2 regions of the Bombilactobacillus sp. ESL1187 genome follow, and region 2 is predicted to be linked to the other one. Evidence: riboswitches for the same ligand, from Rfam matches in the RefSeq annotation. Region 2 holds a riboswitch; the other holds the start of a gene.
The links. A riboswitch is a leader RNA that binds a small molecule or an ion and turns the genes downstream of it on or off. The one in region 2 is predicted to bind lysine.
Positions count from the first base shown of each region.

Region 1: linked by a shared signal. The riboswitch ahead of AC3B5B_RS03635 (amino acid permease) and the one ahead of lysA (diaminopimelate decarboxylase) in region 2 are both predicted to bind lysine.

Region 1 covers NZ_JBYLTZ010000001.1:729,098-733,599, reverse strand. Annotated here, with positions in the region: gene AC3B5B_RS03645 (Bax inhibitor-1/YccA family protein) at 1-407, opposite strand, end outside; gene AC3B5B_RS03640 (biotin transporter BioY) at 569-1,105, shown strand; gene AC3B5B_RS03635 (amino acid permease) at 1,235-2,677, opposite strand; lysine riboswitch at 2,760-2,941, opposite strand; gene AC3B5B_RS03630 (ECF transporter S component) at 3,222-3,815, shown strand; gene AC3B5B_RS03625 (cation:proton antiporter) at 3,939-4,502, shown strand, end outside.
Region 2 covers NZ_JBYLTZ010000001.1:177,739-182,240, reverse strand. Annotated here, with positions in the region: gene dapF (diaminopimelate epimerase) at 1-744, opposite strand, end outside; gene AC3B5B_RS00945 (aspartate kinase) at 756-2,108, opposite strand; lysine riboswitch at 2,280-2,459, shown strand; gene lysA (diaminopimelate decarboxylase) at 2,562-3,881, shown strand; gene dapD (2,3,4,5-tetrahydropyridine-2,6-dicarboxylate N-acetyltransferase) at 3,888-4,502, shown strand, end outside.

The DNA.
Region 1 (4,502 bases), 550 kb from region 2:
AAATCGGTTTTGGTGAAATAACCATAACCGGCCATTACGAAAAAGACAACGGAAGTCAAAATTAAAGCTTGGGCAATACTTTTAGCGGAATAACTAAAAAATAATGGTACTCCTAAAAATGAAAAAACAAATAAAAAGGCGAGGTAACAGACAAACGTCATTAAATAAGAACTTTGCGCAAAACGTTGACACATGGTTAATAAAATCATGGACAAACCCACAATGATAATGGTTGATAATAACCAATGTTGTGCGCCCCACATGATGATGGGCATGGTGAAAGCTTGATTTTTAGCAAGAGCAAAAGCTGCCATTAACCAAAAAACAATGCCTAAACCAGTATATAGATAAACTAAGGAAGTAAAACGGCTTAAACCAGTTGCTTGGGATTCTTCATAAGTTTGCATAAATAACCTCCATTATTAATTGATTAAAACATACTGGATACTTAAGATAAAGTCAAATGCTTATGACGCCAGGTGATTGGTAGATGTTAATTTAATCTGGTAGCTGGTAAACTAAACGCAGATTGAATTAAATAAATTGTAATTGTTGAAGGAGAGAAATCGTGAAGTATTCGTTAAAAGCTTTAGTTTCCACAGCGCTGATGACGACAATTATTATCGTTTTGGGATTATTTCCGGGAATTCCGTTGGGTTTTATCCCGGTGACTATTGTATTGCAAAATTTAGGCGTGATGCTAGCAGGGGAATTGTTAGGCCCTAAAGCAGGCACAGCGGCCGTAGGATTATTCTTATTATTAGTGGCGCTAGGTTTTCCTTTTTTATCAGGCGGACGTGGTGGAATAATTAGTTTCATTGGCCCAACGGGGGGTTACTTAGTGGCTTGGTTTTTTGTGCCATTACTGGTCGGCAGTACTTTAAAGCGCACGTTCTTTTCTGCTAAATGGTGGACGGAATTTTTGGTGGTCTGGTTGCTGGGCGTTGTTGGCGTTAATTTAGTTGGCGCTAGCTGGTTAGCAATTCAAAGTCATTTAGCCTGGAGTAAAGCAGTAGTTTCGAGTTTGGCGTTTATTCCGGGAGATACACTCAAAGCGATCGTAGCAGTTTTTTGTGCCCGTAGATTACGGCCATTGTTGCATTAACGGAAAAATCTAGTAATTAATTTGTTAACAAAAAGAGACTGGTCTTTAGCAACGAGTTACTGATCGAATTGTCAAGAATGTCATCAGTAAGCTGCTATGGCCAGTCTATTAAATTATTATTAGTAATAATTATTTTTCACTTGAAACGTCAATCTCCTCTAGCGGGATAATCTTAGTGTGGTGTTTCCATTTGTAACCAAAATATAAGATTAGAACTAATGGAATGCCAATATAAGTAATTCCAATTTGCTGCCAATCCCAATGTACAAAGGCATCAATATTTTGTCCACCGATGACTAGGATACACAAAATTAAAGCAATAATTGGTCCTAAAGGAAATAACTTAGCGTGGTATTTGAGTTCACTTAAATCATGACCTTGTAGCACAAAGGCTCTCCGGAAACGATAATGACTTAAGGCAATGCCAACCCAAGCGATGAAGCCGGTTAAGCCAGAAGCGGCCACTAACCACATATAAATCTTTTGCCCAAAGATGCTGGTTGCGAAAGTTAATAAAGAAATTAACATAGTAGCGCTTAAAGCCAGTAAAGGAATACCATGTTTGGTTGTTTTACCAAACGCTTTAGGAGCGTAATTTTCGTGTGCTAAGGCATATAACATTCTTGTCGAAGCATAAGCACCAGAATTAGCTGAGGAAAGTACGGCTGTTAAAACAATGGCATTCATTAAGCTGGCGGCAAAAGCTAGTCCAGCACGTTTAAAGACTAGGGTAAATGGCGAAACAGCAATATTACCATTAGCCGCACTCAATAAATTCTTGCTGGTGTAAGGAATTAAAGCAGCAATCACAAAGATAGATAAAATGTAAAATAATAAAATCCGCCAAAAGACTTCTTTAATGGCCTTCGGTACTGCATGTTCTGGATCTTCTGATTCCCCCGCGGTTACACCAACTAATTCAGTTCCTTGGAAGGAAAAGCCGGCAATTAAGAAGACATTTAAGATGGCTGGAAAGCCGCCAACAAAGGGGGCCTTTTTATAAGTAAAGTTCTTTAAACCAGCAGCCGGATGATACATAATTCCTAAAATCATGGCAAAGCCAATGATTAAGAAGACGATAACTGTCACCACTTTAATTAAAGATAGCCAATATTCGGTTTCACCGAAGGTAGAAACGGTTAAGGCATTAATTAAAAAGATCACGACTAAAATGAGTAAACTCCAGATCCAACCGGGAGTATGGGGCAGCCAGTATTGAATCAATAAGGCAGCTGTTGAGATATCAATCGCAACAGTAATGGCCCAGTTGAACCAGTAATTCCACCCCATCGCAAAGCCTAGTGCGGGGTCAACATATTTAGCATTATAGGTAGCAAAAGAACCCGAAACGGGCAAATGAGTGGCTAACTCACCTAAACTAGTCATTAAAAAGTAAACCATGATCCCCATGGCCAGATAGGCGATTAAGCCGCCCCCCGGGCCAGCTTTAGAAATTGTCGAACCTGAGGTCATGAATAAACCAGTTCCAATACAACCGCCTAAAGCGATCATGGAAACATGGCGGTTTTTAAGATTACGCTGTACGTGATCTTGTGAACCTTTTTCTGCCATAAAAAAATCCTCCTAAGTGAGAAGGACTCTAAAAACGATTAAAGCCTCTTTACGAAAATCGTAAAGAGGCTACTAGTATAAAATCGTAGATAGCGCCCCGCAATTGTTATTAATTGCGACAGTCTCAGACTTATTCAATCTGAACCCAACAGTGAATAAATGAAGTTAAACACCATTTCGGCTAAAAGTCCTTTCACGTTCAGGCTTAGATTCTTCATAATCGGCTGAACGTTACTCTTAAATTTAGCAACCTCTTCTTTGATTGTTTGCTTTATAATTTTAGCGCAAATTGTTGGAAAGTCAAGCCAACTTAAAGCAAGTAGTGGTAATTGGTGAAAAGTCAATTAATCCAAAATGGTTCGGTTAAAAAGAACTCATTTAAATAAGCTTTAACCAACTAATTTAACAATTGGTATAGTTTTGGCAGCTGCTAAGCTTTAATTGCTCGCAAGTCTAGCTAGTTTTTTGAAAAATGGTATACTTATTATTGATTTTAATCTAGTAACCAAGAATTGATTTTGATGATTGGGGTAGGGAGAAAACATTGCGTAAAAGTAAAGCTTATAAAATTGCCATTCGGGCGATTTTGATTGCCATTATTTTGATTCAATCAATGACGCCATTTTTAGGTTATATTCCTTTAGGGGTACTTAATGTTACAATTATTCATATCACAGTTATTGTGGCAGCAATTGTGTTAGGCCCCAACGATGGAGCTTTGATTGGTTTTATTTGGGGATTAGGTTCATTAATACGTGCTTATGCAGCGCCGTCTAGTATTTTGGACACGATTGTGTTTACCAATCCGGTGATCTCGGTCTTGCCACGGATTTTAGTTGGCTACTTTGCTGGTTGGGTTTACCGCTGGTTATCTAATAAGCTGAAAAGTAAAACGCCAGCAATGGTGGTCGCTGCTGCTATTGGAGCATTAACCAATACATTATTAGTTTTAGGTTTAATGCGGATTCTTTATGCTTCAGCGATGGCGGCATCTTATAAAGTGCCGGTTAAAGGATTAAATTGGGCAATCATGGGAGTCGTTGGCAGTAATGGGGTGCCAGAATTATTGGCGGCGGTGATCATTGTACCGATTATTTCCTTAGCTATTTTTAAAGCTAATAAGTTTTTAGAGCGCTAATCCAGCAAGTATCGGGGTTATAAAGAACAATTAATGTATTGCTAATAAGATTATTGTTCCCATTTTCTTCAGTCAACCAATAATTAACTCACAGCTGCCTATTCAACAATAAGGGGGAAATTTGTGTCATTATTTTTTACATGCTTGTTGTTAATTAGTGCAACTATTGCAGCTAATATCATTTATTCACTTTATCCAAAAATTCCGTTAGCTTTTTATCAAATTGCCACGGGTTTTGCTTTGTCTTGGCTACCGGAATTTACACACTTTAATTTAAAACCCGGAATTTTCTTTTTGATTATTATTGCACCACTCATGTTTAATGATGGTCAGAATACAGACTTTCATAGTTTAAAAAGTAATTTTCGTAATGTGTTGTCATTAGCGATTGTACTAGCCATTTTAACGATTGTTGTGGGCGGCTTTTTCATTCACTGGCTGTGGGATGCTTTACCATTAAGTTTGGCTTTAGCTTTAACAGCTATTGTGGCGCCTACCGATGCAGTGGCGGTTTCTTCCATTACTGCCGATATTGAAGTGCCAGAATCTTTAATGCAGAATTTAGAAAATGAATCGTTATTTAACGATGCCTCGGGTTTAGTGGCTTTAAATTTGGCGCTCGCAGCGTTTGTTACCGGAAAATTTAGTATTTGGCATAGCGTTGGGACTTTTTTGACGACTTTTGTC
Region 2 (4,502 bases):
TAACTGGGCTTTTTGCGGATAATTTAAGACTAAAGCTAAGCTGGCCGCAGACATTGCGGTCCCACACGCGTTGGTTAAACCGACACCGCGTTCAAAAGTTTGCACAAAAATTGTTTGCGGTCCCAAAATTTTAACAAAGCTTAGATTAACTCCGTCAGGTAATTCAGGATTGTGGTCATTTAATTGTTGACCGAGCTGTTGCAAACGAGTTGTATCAATTTCTGGTACAAAAGTAATCAAGTGCGGATTGGGAACAGCTAAAGCGGTAAATTTTAAGTCAGGATCAATCGTGGGAATAACCTGATTGATGACCGGCTCTGTTGGAGTAGTTAAACCGACAGTCTGTGGTTTAAAACTTACGGGGGAGATTTCCACACCAAAGGCCGGTACGTTAGGTGCCAAATTGGGATAACGTTTAACGTGTAAACTTTTTTGTGAAGTTTCCACAGTGAAATCATCTTGCTGAAATTTATCTGCTAAATAGCGGGCCACTGTTCGTAAACCATTGCCGCACATTAAAGCTGTTGAACCGTCCGCATTAAAAATTTGCATTTGACCTAAGGCTGTTGGCTCAGTTGCTTGGTCCACGACAAGCAAACCGTCAACCGGCTGCAAAGCGGGAATCTGGGTTAAAGTTTGGACTAATAATTGTAATTCTTGAGTAGTTAATGGTTGTTGTAAAAGGGTTTGGTCCAGCAATAAGAATTGATTGAGTGAACCATGAACTTTGAGTAATTGCACCATATTAAAGTCTCCTATTCGAAAAAACTACGATAAATGGCCCGCACGGCCTTATCAGCGTCTGATTGTTTGGTACCGATCATAATGGAAATACGGGAAGCCCCCTGATTAATCATGTGTAAACCAATATGGGCGTGTGCTAACGGATCAATAATCTTTTTTAAGACCCCAATTTTTTGGCGGAAACCTTCGCCAACAATCATTGTAATGGCGTAATCATCGATCCATTCTAATTGATCGGGATGAAGCGTGTCTTGAATTTCTTGACACATTTGTTTGGCGATTTGAGGTGTAAATTGGCGTTGATCAAAGATGATTGTAACATCATCAATTCCAGAAGGCATATGTTCGTAAGAGATATGATATTTATAAAAAATTTGTAGTAATTTGAGTGTGAAGCCCACTTCTTTGTTGAGTAAATAACGGTGCAAATAGAGAGCCACAAAATGGTTGGACGTGGCCACCCCCGTCATTAATTGTTGAGGGTGAAAGTCTTTTTCAGGTACAATTAAAGTTCCTGGTAAATCGGGATGATTAGTATTTTTGACATTAATCGGAATTTGGGCTTGAATGGCCGGAATGAGCGCTTCATCATGAAAAACAGAAAAACCAGCATAGGATAATTCACGTAATTCCCGGTAAGTCATAGTTTTGATAGCTTGAGGATGCTCAACGATTTGGGGATTAGCCGCATAGATAGCGTCAACATCTGTGAAATTTTCATAAAGATCAGCTTGAAATCCCTTAGCTAAAATGGCCCCAGTAATATCAGAACCGCCGCGGGAAAAGGTCGCAATTTGTTGCTTTTCCGTGAGGCCATAAAAACCGGGCACAATATAATATTGGTGTTGGAGCTTAATTTTTTTGAGGTTAAGATAAGTTTGCGGTAAAACTTCAGCATCATGAGGTTGATCACTAACTAATAAACCGAGATCTTGCGGTGATATGTATTGGGCATCAAGATTTTGATGTTGCAAGATCAGGGCTAATAATTGGGCGGTTAACTTTTCACCATGGGCTTTAAACGCGGCGGTTAAATAATCATTATTGGCGAAAGTGGTAGTGGGTAAAATGTCTAATTGGTGCTTTAAGTCAGCAATTTGCAGACTCGATAAACCAAAAGTTTGGGCAATTTCGACGTAACGTTGCCAAATTTCGGTCACAATGGGGGTAAAATCCTGATGGTTAATAACTAATTGACTGTATTTGATTAGCAAATCGGTTACTTTGGTATCTTGGGAAAATCTTTTACCGGGAGCGGAAGTAACGATAATGCGGCGCTGAGGATCAGCTCGAATAATGGCAATAATTTTTTGAAATTGTGAACCAGTGGCTAGCGAACTACCACCAAATTTAATAACTTTCATAACTAACGAATTCCTCTCTGCTTGATCAATTATTACCCAATTATTAAAATTATTAGGGGATTAATTTGCATTCTAACATTTATTTTTTAATCTGCAACTACTTATTTTTTAACTATCTGCCGAAATAAATTAAAATAGCTTGACAAATATTTTAATTAATTATAATATTTTACATATCGAAGAGGTCGCAATCAACAAGAGTAACTATAGGAGCTGGTCAGCTGAGAATATAGTGAAAGGGGCGATTGCCGAAGGATTAAGTCCAAAGGCCGGGGCTTAAATTCTGGGACATAATTGAATAAATTATGGACTGTCGTAGAAAAATATCTCTACGGAGCGCTTACGACAAACTAATGCCATAATTTTAGCAATGAATGATGGGTTCTTTTGTTCGAAAGCGAGCAAAAGGACCTTTTTTATTATTAATTTTTATTTTTACTGGAGGTCGCAATCATGCAGTCAGCAATGGCATTAAACGCGCAAGGACATTTGACAATCGGGGGCTGCGATGCCCTGGATTTAGCACATAAATATCAAACACCATTGGTTGTGTATGATGTCGCCCAAATTCGGCAACAAGTTCATCAATTTAAGCAAGCTTTTCAACAAGCCGGCGTTAACGCCACGATTAGTTATGCCAGCAAAGCTTTTGCTGTGAAAGCTATTTATCAAGTGATGCAACAAGAACAAGTACATGTTGATGTAGTTTCTTTAGGAGAAATGATGACGGCATTACAAGCCGGATTTCCCGCCGCGCAGATTAGTTTTCATGGTAATAATAAATCATTAGCAGAATTAAATTACGCCGTGCAAAATCAGATTGGAGTCATCATTGTTGACAATTTTGATGAATTAAACATGTTGACACAATTGCTACACGAAAGTTATCCTCAGCGAAAAGTGGCGATTATGCTACGCATTACGCCCGGCATTTCAGCACATACCCATGAATATGATCAAACTGGGCAAATTGACAGCAAGTTTGGCTTTGATGTGCAATCACAGCAAGCACAAGCTGCCTTACAACAGGCTTTGGCAGAACCACAATTACAAGTTATTGGTTTACATGCCCATATCGGTTCCCAAATCATGGCTGTTGAAGGTTTTGAATTGTTAGTTAAAAAGTTATGTCAGTTAGTCGCCAGTTGGTACCAAAAATTTCAATTTGTACCACAAGTCTTAAATCTTGGCGGCGGCTTTGGTATTCAGTATGTTGCAAGTGACGAGGATTTGGCGCCTAAGCAATTTGTTCAAGCCATTGTTCAAACATTACAACAAGCTTGGCCATTAGCTTCACAACCTTTACCAGAAATTTGGATTGAACCGGGACGTTCTTTAGTCGGGGCCGCCGGAGTCAGTCTTTATTCAATTGGAACCCATAAAAAAGTGGCTGGGATTTGTAATTTTGTCACGGTAGATGGGGGCATGGGTGATAATATTCGCCCCGCTTTATACCAAGCGGATTATACTGCTGTGTTAGCTAAAGCACCACAAGCTAAAACGACGCAAACGGTAACTATTGCAGGACGTTATTGTGAATCTGGTGATATCTTAGTTAAGAATCAACCTTTACCGCCAACGCAGCCGGGCGATATTGTAGCAATCTTAGATACGGGTGCTTATGGTTATTCAATGGCTTCCAACTATAACCGCGTAGCACGTCCGGCAGTGGTTTTTGCCGAACGTGGGCATAGCCAAGTAGTTGTCAAACGAGAAACACCGATGGATTTACTTCGTTTAGATCAAGATTATCAAGTAACTGGAGAAGAGTGATTTGTGATGAATACACAAGAAATTATTAATTTTATTAGTCAAGCACCCAAGAAAACGCCGGTGCAAGTAGTAATTAAGGGCGATTTATCTAAGTTACAAGCGATAGCTGGGGTTGAAAGTTTTGTTGGCGAGCAAGTCGGAGTTATTTATGGCGATTATGCTCAGGTGCAAGAATTTTTACAAGTTAACCAAAGCGTCATTACAGCTCAACATTTAACAGTAACAGCGCGTAACTCAGCGGTGCCTTTGTTAGATATTCAGAATGTTAATGCGCGGATTGAACCTGGAGCTTTGATTCGTGATCACGTACAAATTGGTGATCAGGCCGTGGTGATGATGGGTGCCGTGATCAATATTGGTGCTCAAATTGGTGCCGAAACCATGATTGATATGGGCACAGTCATCGGTGGGCGCGCTCAGATCGGTCAACGGGTTCATGTCGGAGCCAACGCTGTGATTGCTGGTGTGATTGAACCGGCTTCTGCCCAGCCCGTTGTTATCGGTGATGATGTTTTAATTGGTGCTAATGCTGTAGTTTTAGAGGGGGTGAAAATTGGATCGCATGCAGTTGTAGCAGCCGGAGCAATAGTGACCCAGGATGTGGCTGCCAATAGTGTGGTA